DNA from 2 places in the Shewanella sp. FJAT-51649 genome. Region 2 is predicted to be linked to the other one. Evidence: riboswitches for the same ligand, from Rfam matches in the RefSeq annotation. Region 2 holds a riboswitch; the other holds the start of a gene.
The links. A riboswitch is a leader RNA that binds a small molecule or an ion and turns the genes downstream of it on or off. The one in region 2 is predicted to bind thiamine pyrophosphate.
Positions count from the first base shown of each region.

Region 1: another riboswitch for thiamine pyrophosphate. It lies ahead of thiC (phosphomethylpyrimidine synthase ThiC); the one in region 2 lies ahead of K0H59_RS12620 (TonB-dependent receptor).

Region 1 covers NZ_CP080411.1:2,287,661-2,295,466, reverse strand. The annotation lists gene thiH (2-iminoacetate synthase ThiH) at 1-348, opposite strand, end outside; gene K0H59_RS10270 (thiazole synthase) at 345-1,109, opposite strand; gene thiS (sulfur carrier protein ThiS) at 1,111-1,314, opposite strand; gene K0H59_RS10260 (HesA/MoeB/ThiF family protein) at 1,311-2,312, opposite strand; gene thiE (thiamine phosphate synthase) at 2,309-3,991, opposite strand; gene thiC (phosphomethylpyrimidine synthase ThiC) at 3,994-6,165, opposite strand; TPP riboswitch at 6,324-6,422, opposite strand; gene K0H59_RS10245 (hypothetical protein) at 6,598-7,800, opposite strand.
Region 2 covers NZ_CP080411.1:2,837,559-2,845,364, forward strand. The annotation lists gene K0H59_RS12590 (NAD(P)H nitroreductase) at 1-118, opposite strand, end outside; gene K0H59_RS12595 (DoxX family protein) at 247-840, opposite strand; gene K0H59_RS12600 (DUF6279 family lipoprotein) at 891-1,763, opposite strand; gene K0H59_RS12605 (phosphotransferase) at 1,874-3,118, opposite strand; gene pnuC (nicotinamide riboside transporter PnuC) at 3,209-3,874, opposite strand; gene K0H59_RS12615 (YkoF family thiamine/hydroxymethylpyrimidine-binding protein) at 3,943-4,203, opposite strand; gene K0H59_RS12620 (TonB-dependent receptor) at 4,299-6,536, opposite strand; TPP riboswitch at 6,590-6,700, opposite strand; gene K0H59_RS12625 (Crp/Fnr family transcriptional regulator) at 6,915-7,595, shown strand; gene tsgA (MFS transporter TsgA) at 7,651-7,806, opposite strand, start outside.

The sequences.
Region 1 (7,806 bases), 550 kb from region 2:
GATAATCGCCATTTCAGCCGCAATTTCCTGCTCATTGAGTACTTTGCGCTTTAGCTTATTGCTCATGCTAAAGCCGCAATAGTCACACTCGTTAGCACACAGGTTTGACAGATAGAGCGGCAAATAAAGTCCGATATTGGCCCCAAAGCGTTGCCGAGTGAGCGCCGCCGAACGTTGAGCCATCTCTTCGATATAGGGCTCCGCTGCTGGAGACAATAAAGCAAGTAAACTCTGTAGATTACCCTCGGGTTGCATCAGAGCGCGCTCAACCTCTACTGCCGTGCAGGAATATAACGCCAGCAATAACTTATCCCGTTCAATACGGGCAAATTGGTCGACAAAACTCATTGCTGCAAGAATCCCGTTAGTGGACTGGTATGCACAGCCTGAGTCTGCACTCGGCCAAGTCCGGCTTCAAAGGCGCGTCGTCCGCAAGCCACTGCATCCTTAAAGCACTGCGCCATTTCAATGGGAGAGGCACTGCTCGCGATGGCGGTATTAACCAGCACGGCATCGGCTCCTAGCTCCATCGCGTGGGCCGCATGGGACGGCGCGCCAATTCCCGCATCAATCACCACGGGCACTTTTGCCTGCTCAATAATCATCTTGATAAACGGCTCAGTCACCAGCCCCTGATTAGTGCCAATGGGGCTTGCCAATGGCATTACGGCGGCGCAGCCCACCTCTTCTAAACGTCGACACAGCACAGGATCGGCATGCACGTAGGGCATCACAATAAACCCGCGTTCACAGAGGGTTTTGGCCGCGGCTAACGTTTCGACCGCATCGGGCATCAAGTATTTAGGATCGGGATGAATTTCAAGTTTAACCCATTGTGTTCCCAGCATTTCCCGCGCCAGTTCAGCGGCGAATATCGCTTCCTTAGCATTACGCGCACCCGAGGTATTAGGTAAGAGCCGCACGCCCGCTTGCCTAAGTGGCGTAAGCAAATCATCGGCCCCCGCTTTTAAATCAATTCTTTTCATCGCAACCGTAACCAACTGCGATTTAGACACCTTAATTGACTCCAGCATCAGCTGACTTGAGCAGAACTTACCCGTGCCGGTAAATAATCGTGACTCAAATTCCACACCCGCAATCGTTAACATCTTAACCTCCCGCGACAACGGCAAATACATCAATCTTATCCTCATGGTGACAGAGGATAGATGACCATCTATGTTTGGGTACAACGGCCTCGTTAAGCACTAAGGCAACCGAATGTTGGCAAATATTTTGTGCTTCTAACAGGGCTTGTAAACTCAGCGGTTGTTGAAATGTCTGGGGTACATTATTGAGATGAATTAAAATCATAACAAACCTCGATTAGAGACGAATTTGAATGAAACGGCTGTAGTTGAATGGTGGGTGTTAGTGTTATCTCTTTCTACGCTCTTGCTTGGTTCGCGTGGCATTAACGCACTCGACTTTAATGAATTCGGCTTTAACCCGCACACCTCGCACTCGGGATCACGGGTTAAGGCGGCCGAATGCCATTGGAGTGACTTGGCATCGAAACGCCAAAATCGGCCAAGTAGTTCTCTTGTGGAGGCTATTGGTTGACTTGTCTCTTCGAAAGACTGAGCACCCGTTTGCAGTGTTGTAGAAGTTGGCGGCATGGCTAAGAGCAACAATTGCATCGCTAGCAGCGCCTGCATCGATGCCATCACGCCGACACTGGGGCCAAGTACACCTTGGCTGCTACAGTTTTGTGGCGCGCGAGTATTCGATGGGAAAATACAGTGATAACAACCGCCCGCAGGGAAACGCTGCTGATCAACGGCAAACAATTGGCCGTTGAAAGCGGCAATCGAGGCGCTCACCAAAGGCAAGTTATGCTCAATACACAGCCGATTGATATAATGGCGCGCCGCAAGATTATCCGTACAATCAATTACTAACCTAGTTTCTTTGCTATGGGCTAACAGACCAGCGAATACATCGCTCGCAGACTCAAGAGTCAAATGCTCGGCAAAGGCATCAATCTCACAACCTTGCGCCAACACGGCCAATTTCTGTTTAGCAATGAGGGCTTTGTGATGACCAATATCGTCTTCACTAAAGAGTAATTGCCGCGGTAGATTGGACAATTCCACCCTATCGCCGTCAACAAGCGTCAAGCGCCCGACACCAGCGCAGGCTAAATACTGCGCCGCCAATTGCCCAAGGCCGCCTAGGCCTACGATAAGCACATGAGCCTGTTTAAGTTGCAACTGGCCAGCCTCGCCGACCTCGGGTAAAAATATTTGCCGCGAATAACGAATAAAGTCTTTATCGGCAAGGGATTGCGCCTGCTCTTGTGTCGTGATCATAGGCTTGACTCCCAGGCTCGCGTCAATTCGGCAAGGGCCATTATTGGGTCATTCGCCTCGGTAATCGCCCGCACCACGGCAATATTGCTCACCCCAGTCGCTTTGACTTGGACAAGATTCGAAGGTCCGATGCCGCCAATTGCCACTAAGGGATAGTGCGCATTTAACAGCTCAACATAATGAGAGAGTTTACATAACCCCTGCGGCGCCGATGGCATTTGCTTGGTGGTCGTTGGGAAGATATGCCCAAGGGCGATGTAAGATGGCGCATATTGATGGGCACGCAGCAACTCGAAATAACCGTGGCTAGAAATGCCAAGAGCCAATCCTGCTGCGTGAATGGCGTTAAGATCCGTCACCGCCAGATCTTCTTGGCCAAGATGTACCCCAAATGCCCCATGCTTTATCGCTAATTGCCAATGATCATTGATAAAAAGCTGCGCATCATAGTGTTTACCTAAGGCAATCGCGGTTTGGATTTGTGCCTCAAGCGCCTCTGTCGTTAGCGCACACGACTTTATCCTGAGCTGCACCGTCTTCACGCCCGCCGCCAGTAACTGTTCTAGTAACAGTAGGTTATCGACAACGGGATAGATTCCTAAGTCAGGCTCAAGGCGCTTAAACGCGCCGCATTGCACATCACTGGATTCACTCAAGCTATTTTTAGGATAAGCCGTGACGTGAGGAAACGCCGTTAAGCTGTGCGGCCAAGCGGTACGCGCAAGTGGCCCAGGGCCTTGACCAATACCCTGAGCTTGGGTTAAACCTTGATTAACATAGGCTTTTGCTACCACAACTGCATCCTGCAACACAAAGCCAAAGGCTAACACCGAGGCGATGGCTGAAGACAGAGTACAACCACTGCCATGGTTATGGCGCGTGTTTATCCGCGCACTGCTGAGCCAAAAGCTGCCATTCGCGTCGAGCGGTGAACAGCTCGTAACCTGATGACAAATCAGCAGATCCTCCGCCAAACGCTGATTATTTGTGGCACTGCGCTGACTTGTGATATCGCTTTTCTGATCGCTTAAGCTATCCCTTGTATTAATGCCTGCACTTGCCAGAGCCGCAAAATCAATATCGCCGCCCTTGGCTAATACGCTGCAGTCTAATTGTTCAGAGAGTTGCATTGCCGCAGCGGTGAACGCGGCTCTTGTGTGAATTGCTGACGCTTGTTTGTCTGTGGCGACAGTAAGCCTTGCCAACTCCTGCACATTCGGCGTTATCAGGCTAATCAAGCCCTTAAAGGGCGTAAAATCCAGTGGCTGGCTCGCCGTGCTCTTATCCCCTAGTTCATCCCCACAGCTTGCGACCATCACAGGGTCGAGAATAACGGGGACGAGTGGAAACTGAATTTTAAAACCAGCCAACCAATCGGCAACTAAATGCAGTTGCTGCTGATTCGCGAGTAAGCCAATTTTAATCGCTTGAGGCGGTAAATCGACTAACAGGGTCGAAAGTTGCGAGAGTAGCATTGCATCACTCACAGGCTCAACTAAATCCACCGCCACCGAACTTTGAGCCGTTAATGTGGTGATCACGCTGCATCCATGGCCGCCCAAATCCTTGATGGTGGCTAAGTCGGCTTGGATCCCCGCACCGCCACCGCTGTCCGAACCCGCAATGGTCCAGACGATAGGTTTAGGCGCTAGGTGGCTATCATGTTTAGCAGGGCTCATTATCAAACCTCCGCAACCTGTACTGTGGGTTTGAGCTCTGTCCCGTCCTTATGCTTGGCCGATTCATTGGTTGTATTAGCTGTATTGGCTGTATTAGCATCGCCCAGCGGCAGATACAGTTTGGCGCCGGAAGCCGCAAACTCGGCCGATTTTTTCGCCATGGCCGCCGCTAATTCATCTTGGGTTTTGACTCTGATCTGCTGGATTGCTTCTGTGTTCGATTGCCCTTGTGGAGCAGAATTTATCGATGCAAGCGCTTCAGCGCTCTCAACATTTTGGCTTGACGAAGCCACTGACAACGTACCCGCCGCTAAACTTGCCGCATAGTCGCGCACATCTTGGGTGATCTTCATCGAGCAGAACTTCGGGCCACACATAGAGCAAAAGTGCGCAACCTTGGCAGACTCCTGTGGCAGGGATTCATCGTGGTAGGCACGTGCGGTATCAGGGTCGAGTCCCAGGTTGTATTGGTCTTCCCAACGGAATTCAAAACGCGCCTTAGATAACGCATTGTCGCGGATCTGTGCGCCCGGGTGACCTTTAGCAATATCGGCCGCATGGGCGGCAATCTTGTAGGCAATCAGCCCTTGTTTGACGTCCTGCTTATTGGGTAAACCTAAGTGTTCTTTCGGCGTCACATAACAGAGCATGGCGCAGCCATACCATGCGATCATCGCCGCGCCGATCCCTGAGGTAAAATGATCGTAACCCGGTGCAATATCGGTAATTTGTGGCCCTAAGGTATAAAACGGCGCTTCGGCACAGTGGATAAGCTGCTTATCCATATTCTCCTTGATAAGCTGCATCGGGATATGCCCAGGCCCTTCGATAATGGTCTGCACATCGTATTCCCAGGCGATTTTGACCAGCTCGCCTAAGGTTTCGAGCTCAGCAAACTGCGCCTCATCATTGGCATCGGCAATGGAGCCAGGACGCATACCGTCACCTAATGACAGCGACACATCGTAGGCAACGCACAGCTCGCAAATCTCGCGGAAATGGGTATAGAGGAAGTTTTCCTGATGATGGCTCAAGCACCATTTGGCCATAATCGAGCCGCCGCGGGACACAATCCCAGTCACCCGTTTGGCAGTCATGGGCACATAGCGCAATAACACGCCCGCGTGGATGGTAAAGTAATCGACGCCCTGTTCCGCTTGCTCAATCAAGGTATCGCGAAACACTTCCCAGGTCAGGTGCTCGGCAACGCCGTTTACTTTTTCCAGTGCCTGATAAATCGGCACTGTGCCAATCGGCACTGGCGAGTTACGGATAATCCATTCGCGGGTTTCATGGATATATCGCCCCGTGGACAAGTCCATCACAGTGTCCGCGCCCCAACGGGTTGACCAGACTAACTTTTCCACTTCCTCCTCGATGGAGGACGTAACCGCAGAGTTGCCAATATTGGCATTCACTTTCACCAAAAAGTTACGGCCAATAATCATAGGCTCAGCTTCTGGGTGATTGATATTTAACGGAATAATGGCGCGTCCACGGGCAATTTCGTCGCGGACAAATTCAGGGGTAATAGGTTTACCGATTACGGCGCCAAAGGATTCACCTTGGCCACGGCGGCTTAAGATTTCATCCTGCACCTCTGCGAGCGCCATATTTTCCCGAATCGCTACATACTCCATTTCGGGGGTAATGATCCCTTGGCGGGCATAGTGTAATTGGCTCACGCGTTTACCCGGTAAGGCACGGCGGGGACGAACAATTGCACTTGAACCGGCTTCGAAACGCAGATGATCAAGCCCATCATCCTTCAGGCGCTGCTGGGTGAAATCTGAGGTCGCACAATCAAGCACTTCGGTATCTTGGCGCTCGATAATCCAAGGTAATCTGAGTTTGGCTAAGCCTTGGCGCACGTTAATTTGCGCAGCTGGATCGGAATAAGGCCCCGCGCAGTCGTACACAGGAATGGGAGGATTTTTCTCAACTGTAGGCTCTGCTGCAGTGCCGCCAATCCGCGTATCGGTTTGCAGAATTTGCCGCATCCCTACACGGAGATCCTCACGACTCCCCTGCAAATACAACTTTTGCGAATTAGGGTGTTGTAATGGTTTAAGGGTATCGATAAAGGCTTGGGCCTGGGCGCGCGCCGCACGGCGGCTCGTTTGCCCTTGGGTGTTCACGGCAATCGATTCTGAGGACAATTCTAAACTGGACATAAGCAATCTCACTTTAACAAATAAAAATGGGGTTGCTTGTCTGGAGACTTGAGTGTTGAAGCTGAGCCTTGCAAACCCTAAGCGGATTTACGGACTCAATAACGACTAAATCGATGGGTTAATACAGGGCAAAAGGTGACCGCTGAGACGATTTAATGGATGTTATTATGCTTGTTTCCTTCGCAGGTTTTAACCTGATCAGGTTCAACGGATCCCGAATAAACGGTCTCAGCCAAGAGGCACTCCGACAAGATGGGCAAAAGTATAGGCAGAAGCGCTGCGAACAAACAAGCGTAATTTTAGGATAAAAATCAAATTACCAATCAAAAATAAAGAACAAATAACATATTGTATAAAAACAGATTTAATTTTAATAAACACTATAATCCACAATAAATATCATTTTTAGTGAAAATTTATCATCGTTACTTTTTAACCTTTTGGCCGCTTTACCATCATTTTATCAAGCTGCGCCTTAATGGCATCATCAATTTCTTGATTCATTTTCTTGCCACTGCAATCGAAGGGGAAACCTAAATTCTCAGCATAGGGATTAATTTGGGTACCGACTTTAACGACCCGATAGCAGGTATCCCCTTTACGGACAATTCGATTGGGATCCAGCTCTAAATCTAAACTGGTGGGGCCGCTAAAATCGTCGGCATTGGGCACAATCAACACCTCCATCTCGGGGCTCATTTCAGACATAGTCGACCGTTTAGTGTAATGATTTGCCTGCTCTAGCACTAAATCATCTAAGGCTTGCTCACGCTGACGTTCAAAATAACGCTGGGTAAATAAACCGACACTGCCAGCCGCACCGCTGTTTTGCTCACCAGTATCTGACTGCTGAGTACTTGCCGCTTGGGCCGAGCTTGATTGGACTTCTGCCTTTTGAGGTTTAATAGCTTCTTTTGCACTCTGCTGGGTTTGGCCCTGTGTTGAAGTCTTTGAAACTGCTCTATTTGACGCTTGTGCGCTGACTTCAGGAGGTTTTGCAATCTGCTCTGTAGTTTTTGGCGCAAGCTTTTCCGCGGGTTTTGGTGGCACTTTTGCGGCTGGTTCAACATCCACTTTCAGCTGCGTAGTGTTAGGCGGGGAAGTGATCGGCTCACTAGAAACGGTAGGTTCTTCAACGGAGTAATCTTGAGGCGGATCCGCTGGAGCGGTTTGCGTTGGCGGCGCATAAATAAAATACGCCTTTAACGCCTTGGTTGTAGTCCGTGTGTTGGCTGAAGATTCGGTAAACGACAGCCCTAAGTGTTCCGACTGGGTTCGCCATAAAAAAATTAATAACAACAGCAGTAAGCCATGGCCAAAGATGACCCAAAACAATGGCTTAAGATTGAAATACTGCGACCACTCTCGCCCGCTAAGATTTGAAGATGTTTGGAATATACTGTCGATATCTTTTTGGTTAGCCTCATACAAATTAAGGCTTATATCGCTCCCCAAAGGGTCTGCATGAGCGCTAAAGGGCTTAGCGTTCAAATCTGTAGCGCCCAGAGCTATTGCACTGAAAGACGTAGCACAAAACGGTATAGCGGAAAATGGTGCGGTCTCATCGTTTGTCACGCGGCCGTACGCATCAAAACTAAGATCATCTTCTGGGGTTATATTCGAACGAACAGGCAAAATCCA
Region 2 (7,806 bases):
CATGATCTGGCACTCGAATCGCCGCATCTAAAATGATTTTAAGCTCGCCCTCGTTCGGCGCTGGCGCGGTTAATCTTGGGGTGGATTGGCGGGTGAGTAAAAGTTCGATAGCGTCCAAGTGATTATCCCTGTTCTTAAAAATGGGTGCGTGTAAATTGGCACAAGCATAGCAAATTGCGGCTAAAGAGGTACAAAAAATCCCACGCTAGGGTGGGATTGAAAGTGTTACAGGCAAAGTCATTTGGCTTACTTTACGCCATAACGCTTAGCGATAAAGTAATCGAGACTGGTATAACGCCCGCCTCCTAGGCTAAAGAGTGCCAGCAGCATAATAAAATAGGTCGCCGCAAACTCAATACCATTATTAAGCACCACCAAGTTACCCGAGCTGGTCAACCAATCGTAATTGCCGTATTCCTGTAACAGGGATTTAGCTTTATCCAGTTTGTCACCCGCCTCGAGCACCCGCTCATTGGCGAGCCATGAACTGCCATCGGCAATCGCCAGCCAACCATTAGGCCAATGCACAGTAAACGCCGCCACCAGCATGGTTACCATCAAAGGGATAGATATCAGCCGCGTCGCTAAGCCAACGAGTAATAAACACGCGCCAAAGAACTCAGTGCCCGCCGCCAGCGCCGCCATTAATGTCGGCATAGGTAAACCCAATCCCCAGTCGGGATTAGCAAACCAAGCCACTGTGTCTTCAAAGTGTGCGAGTTTGTTATAACCAGCCTGCATTAGCACTGGCGCGAGATAAAGCCTAAGGGCTAAGGGGGCAAGCCCCTCACCATAACGGCTCACATTGAGGAATTTTTGATAAAGGTTAACAAGGGACATGGGCAATCTCAGAATTAGATGGAGTTGCCCAATAGACCTTGGCTTCGGGATTAATCTTTCGCGGCTTTTGCTACTTTTTCAATCCCCTCTTGATTTAGTTCACGAAGATCTTGAATAAGTTTGTTCAGCTTTTTATAAAAATGCTTGGACTGCTTTGCTGACAAGCTAGCATTGATAGTGAGTAACAAGCCGCCAAATGCTTCGGTGTTTTGCCTTAAAATGGCGCGGTGTTTCTCTGACTTAAGCTCATCAGGGCGCGTCATCAGCAGGGTCAATCGCTCGGTAAGCAGCGGAATATCGCTGCGCTGCCCAAGGGCAACTTCAAATTGACGTAACCATTCGTGGCGGTAATCGAGCCACATATCTAAGGTCGACAGTCGCTGTTGATTATATTGATGAATAAGCGTTTTTTGCTCATCCGTTACGCTACCCAACCAGTCATCAAATTGCTCGATAAGATTCTCATCGGCCTCCTGCTGTAACTGCTCGGGGGTTTTACCGGCAAATTCCTTAATCAATTCCTGCTCGTCTTTTCGCGACTGGGTAAGAATTTGCTTCACCTGTTCATCGGTTAACGATGAGATAATCGGCAACATTTCCGGCAGCGCAAACTCAAATAACCGAAACCAATGCCGTTTGGCGAGTGTGACATGCTCGGCCCACAGCGCGGGAGTTAAAGTATTAGTTTGGATCTGCTGCTCAACTTCGGTTAACTGCGCCACATAATGGCCGAGTTCTTCGGATTGGTGCCAAAGCACAAACTTGTCGATAAGCCCATCGACAACCTTTTGTTGATTTTTATCAAGGCTGACATAGTCATCCAACTCCCAACCTATGGCCCAGTCGAGAAAATGGTAACTAAATTTGGTCGAGCAGGCCGTTAAGCCAAACAGCAATACCACTAACAACACAGCTTTTTTCATCAATTTGCATCCGTTCAGCCTTGGTCATCCTATGACACTGAGGTTAATGGAAAGTTTATTTTTTTAACACAACAACCATAACCAAACAGAGGCAGTGAGAAACAAAATACTTAAGACGTGTGGCTGATAAGTGGCCAGAAATGATCGAACCAGTCGAAGTATTCTTGCTGCCGCTCACCTTGGGTGTGCGCCGCCATCAATAATGCCCAATATACGGCAAACACCCAGTACATCTCGATGGCGGTGGGTATCGCCTTGATGGCATCCGAGGTTAAGCCAGGGTGCCCTGCCAGATACTGCCGCACTAACAGATACCGCTGCGCAGGCGTTAATTGGTGTGTAGCGAGCACAACGGCCAGTTCACACAGCGGATGGGAGGCGGTCGCATACTCAAAGTCGATGCAATACAACTGGTTATCTTTAAGCAGCAGATTATGGGGATTTAAGTCGCGATGGCAAAATTGCGGCTCGACTAAACAATCGGCTAGGGTCGCCGTCCAGCCATGGATCTGCATTTGTATGCTGAGTAATTGCGCCAATCGGCTCTGCCACGCCTCGCCCTTATCCGCTGCGGCAAAGGCTAACAACTGCCCATGATATTCCTGCCATTGCTCAGTGATACTGATGTGGTACGGCCCTGTCGCTTGCTTGCGTAGCCGTTGCAGCAATTGCAGTAACAGGCTGTGGGCGCGATTCGGCGTTAAGGAGTCTAACAAAGCGAGCCGTTCGGACTGATACCAAGCCTGCTTTTCTGCTGCGCCCTTGATATCGGCATGAGATTGCAGCCAAGCCTCAATGTGCACTTCACCCAAGCAAAAGGTCGCCGCGCTACATTGATACTCTAGATCTTTCCAGGCTACGTACTGCAAACTCAGGTCTTGCAAGCTCAGATCTTGATAACCTGATGCCATACTTGGCTCGCGTGGCACCTCGGACTGCTCAAGTGTATCAATACCACTTGCCGCAATACGATTTTCGGTAAGTAGATTTGCCCTGCCCTCAATATCCTCCATCAGCGGCGTAAACTGAGATGCTAAAGGAAGGCTTGGGAGAGATTGCGCGAAGATAAACTGGCTTAGGTAATAACGCTGATCGCCACTCACCCACAGCAACTCGGGGGCAAGTTTTGCCTTGGCAAGATGGCGCCAATAGAACAACTCTTGCTCCCGCGAACAAAAGCTGTCGGCCGCATTGGCGTTTTCTCGCAAGACATAATGCGCCGTCGGCGTTTCGATATGATAGTTGTGGTTACTTAATCCATCCGCTAAGGGCTGAATTTGGCTGATATCTTTAAGCCCTGCTTGAGCTAATACCGCAAGCAGCGCATCCTTGTCCTGCCCAATAATCGGTGGCATTAGTGGCAGACCACTAGAGTCATGTTGAATAGCTTATTAGGCATTCGCAGCCCTTGTGTATTGGCCATCATCTTTTGATATCTAGCGCCGTTAGCCGAGTAGCTTTGCGGCGCTCGACTCAATATGGGGATTGCGGCTATCGGCAAGGGCGGCGCGCCAGAGGAAATAGCCTACAACCGCCAGCCCAACATAGAGCACGAATAATAAGGAGGTCAGCATCAACCCCTTGCTGAGGTAAAGGTAAATCGAGACCAGATCGATAACCACCCAATACAACCAATTCTCCAACACTTTTTTGGCAACTAAATAGGTCGTCATCACCGCAAAACAAGTGGTGGCCGCATCGAGATAGGGAAAGGAAGCCTGAGTAAACGTTGCCATCCCATGGCCAACACCAAGGGAAACAATACTGGTCGCAACAATCAGTTTTAGATGGGTTTTCAGCGGCCAAGTAGTCACTTTCACCCCTTGATGCTTATCGCCACCTTGGGTCCAGAGCCAGTAACCATAGAGTGCCATGGCCATGTAATAGATATTCAGCACCGACTCCATCAGCAGTGCCACTTTCCAAAATAAGACAGTGTAAATGGCCGTGCTGGTAAATGCCGCCGCCCAGCACCAAACGCTTGCCTTCATGGCCAGTAGTAAATAGGCCATGGCCAATACCACGGCTAAAGCTTCCCAAGCGGTAATCACATGGACTTCCCCTAGGGCTGCATTAACACTATTGACCAGCGTTAACCATAATTCTGTCATTGCCTTACTCTCATTCTATATCGCTTGCTTGAACCACTTAGCTGTAGGGCTCAAATTGACTCCGAGCGTTACTCGCTGTGGGCTAAATTCAGCTCACCACCAATAAACTTACATACAAACACCGCTTTGCCCCATTTTTCATGGGCGGCTTGCATCTCGGTCGCGAGCATTGCCATCACGTCTTGATAGTCACCACACACTTGCGTCGCCATGGCATTGGTAACACGTTGAATCGTAGGGTAATTATCCAAGCGATGGATAAACCATTTGATCGGGTCGAGATAATTTTCATTAAAGGGATACATGCTAATTTCGGCGGTGAGTTTCATCTTCACTCCTTAGGTCAAATGCTAATAATGCAATTGTCAGGCGGTGACGCAATGAGCGAGCACAGCCTGACATCTGATGTCTCATTCTTCTGGTATTACATAAACTTAACGTTTAGTGTAACCCCAATTTGGCGTGGGTCGCCGTAGCGGATATATTGCTTTTCCGCCCAGCCGTTATCCGGCTCATTACCAAAATAGAAACCACGCACACCATATTCTTCATCGAACAGGTTGCGGCCCCATAAATACGCCGACCAAGCACTCGCCTCGTAACCTAAACGCGCATTCACAATAGTGTATGGCTCAGAGCGCGAGTCGTTGCTGTCTGAGTAGTAAAACTCACTCTTACCACTCATGTTGACGTTGGCAAACCAACCCGAATTCGCACGATAGGTACCGCCTAGGCTGTAGGTTAAGTGTGGTGAATGGGCCAAATCGCGGCCCGTTAAATCCACGGCGCTACCGTATTTATCTTGGTACTGGTAATCGCCGTACGCTGTCTCTAACCAACCCAGACTTGAGTAAAACTGGAGATTATCGGTGGCATACCAAGTGGCGTCCAACTCCGCACCGTAGTTGTGTGAGCTACCCGCATTTTCAGTGTAGAGGATAAAGCGTTGTGGCTTGTTCGGATCCTGCTGGGATGCGGCCACTTGCTGATCCTGCCTATCCATATAGAACAGCGCCAGATTCGTATCGATAAGCCCTTCAAACCAATGGGATTTAAGACCAATTTCGTAGTTGTATAGGGTTTCGGTATCAAACTCTTTTTTATCATTGAGTTCAACTGGCAGGGTCATGTTAAAACCGCCCGCCTTGTAACCGCGAGCCACTCTGGCGTACACATTATGGGATTCATTCAGCACTTTGCTCAGCGCAATATGGCCGCCCCACATGGTTTCGCTCGGGTCAAAATTATCATTGTTGGTGTCTGAATAATGGCTATTGCGTCGCTCGGCACGCAGTCCCACAGACAAGGCATAATCGGCGCCAAAATCCGTATCCAACTGACCAAATACGGCGTAATTGGTTGCTTCATATTCAGAATCTAACACCTCATCGGGCCAAGTATTATATTCAGAATACAGTTGGTTATCTTCTTTAAGGTTCATCGCATAAACTCCAAGTAACCAGTCGGTTGAACCAGCAAGAATACGGCCTTGGTCGGTCGAACTTAAGCGGAACTCTTGGGATAAGGTCTTACGCTGACCAGTTTTGTCCCAGAAGTAATCGTACTGACAAGGGGCGAGATTGCCGTCATCCTCACATTGCTTGGCGGCCCAATACTCAGGGTTCGCCCAATCGCCATCGTAACTGTAATGATGATCGGTATTGGCAAATGAAGTCAGCGAGGTCAACTCAAACGATTCTGCGCCCGAGTAGGTTGCTTTAAATCCTGCGCCCGTGGTGCGCTGGCTATCGACACCCGGCTGATCCGAAATAGTATGTTTAGGATCGTTGGTTAAACTCCAGGCATCGTAGCCGTTATCAAAATCGGCATGCAGCAGGGTTAAATCGAGTTGCAAATTGTCGGTGGCATACCAGCGTAATTTAGCGCGGCCAGTAAATTCATCACGACCATTGGTATCTTCTTTATTTAAATAGAGATTGTCGCGATAACCGTTTTGTTGATGTTGCTGCAGCGACACGCGGTACAACAACTTGCCCGAATCGCTCAAGGGGCCAGAGCTAAAGCCACTGAAGGTTTGCAAATCGTCATTACCTAAAGAGACCTCGGCGCCATGTTCAAACACATCGGTCGGGTCATTACTCTTAAGGTAAATCAAGCCCGCTAACGCATTGGCACCATAGCGGGTACCCTGCGGGCCGCGTAACACTTCGACCTGCTGCAGATCGTACATGCTCGACACCATGCCGATACCGGATAAATCAATATCATCAATGATATAACCCACAGACGAGTTAGGCGCGCCTTGATATTGCTCCTGCTCACCCACGCCGCGGATCTGAAAATACTTAGGACGCGAGCTGCCACCCGACCAGTTGAAGTTGGCGATAGAATTCATCACGTCTTCAAAGTGCTGGGCACTTTCATCTTGAATTTGCTGGGCATCGATAACGGTAATGCTCGATGGCATTTTTTCTAAGCTGGCACTGCGAAAATCCGCCGTCACCACCATGATTTCCATATCATTGCTAGGCTCTGGTTTATCGATAGCATCGGTTTGCGCCCACGCGGCTGTACTCAAGGCTGCCGAAATGGCCAGCGCCAATGGCGCACGCGTTAACGATAAGGAGAAGATGGAACCCTTGGTAGACTTGCTGGTGTAAGACTTGTTGTAAAACTTTTTGTTAGACTTTTTGTTAGACATAGGACCTCAAATACATGTTTGAGATCCGGCAACGAATAAGCGATTCAGAAGTGTGCTGTTGATTGGCCCATTCCTACGCCGGTATTAGCCGGATCAGGTTCTAAGGGTTCGTCTGATGACATCTCAGTCTGCCACTTTGTTAGCAAACACCCCTTGGCGGCGCTAAGTATACATGACGAAAATCATAAAGTAGACACTCTTGTCACTGCACATCAGTAAATGACGCTTAGCTCACGCCATTAATGCCTTTGTTGAAACCTCTGACAGCTCACAATCGGCCAATATAAACGCCCTTCTCTCCTTTGGCTGATTTGACCCAATATGCGTTCTAATGCTATAGAAGGCGACGATTTTAAGTATGGTAGAAGGGTCAACTCAATGCAGCTAAAACCGTTAGCCAAGGGACGTTATAGCCAGCGATGGGAACAAGACTATCCTCTTATTGAAGCTGTGATTCTTAGCTGTATCAGCGAAGTCAAAATGCTCAAAAAAGGCGCTCACCTGATGACACAAGGTGAAGCCATAAACTCGCTGGTGTTAGTCAAGCAAGGCCGCGTATCGCTGGGGCACACCGCCAGAAATGGCCGTTGTTTCCAATTAGGGACTATCGATTGTGATTCGCAGCTCTTTGGTGAGATGGAGTTTTTTACCCAATACCAGTGTCAGCTCGACATCATCGCCAACGAACCCTTGGAAATTTCGCTAATTAGCACCGAAAAGTTGCAACATTCCCTCGGACAACACCCACAACTGGCGCTATTTTTTGCCAGTGCCATAGCGATTGATTACCAAGATACCGTCGATATTTTTACCCGAAGGCTGCTTTATCCCATCAGCTATAACGTGGCATTCGATATCTACCATGAGTATTTAAACGATTTACCCGTCGATGGTTTTAGTAAGCGTTATTTAGAGGCAGAGCGTTTTGGTACCACAGACAGGGTCTATCGACGGGCACTGCAACATTTGGAAGAGCGCGGTTTAATCGAGCGTAAAAAAGAAGGCATTCGGATTAAAAACCTGAATGCACTTAAAGCTTTTGTCGAAGCAGGCATTTAACCCACTTCGACAACACCCATACTCGGCGGATAACAACCAAGTATGGGCCTTTAGCTTAACTTGCCGAAAGCGATTGTGCTGACATCGCAGGTTTCATCCGACTCGATGCAATCAACAACATAAAGATTGCGGCGTAAAGCACGGGGATCACATACATCACGGTTTGTAAGCCGATAATACGCTCGAAGAACGAACTGATCGCTGGGCTAAA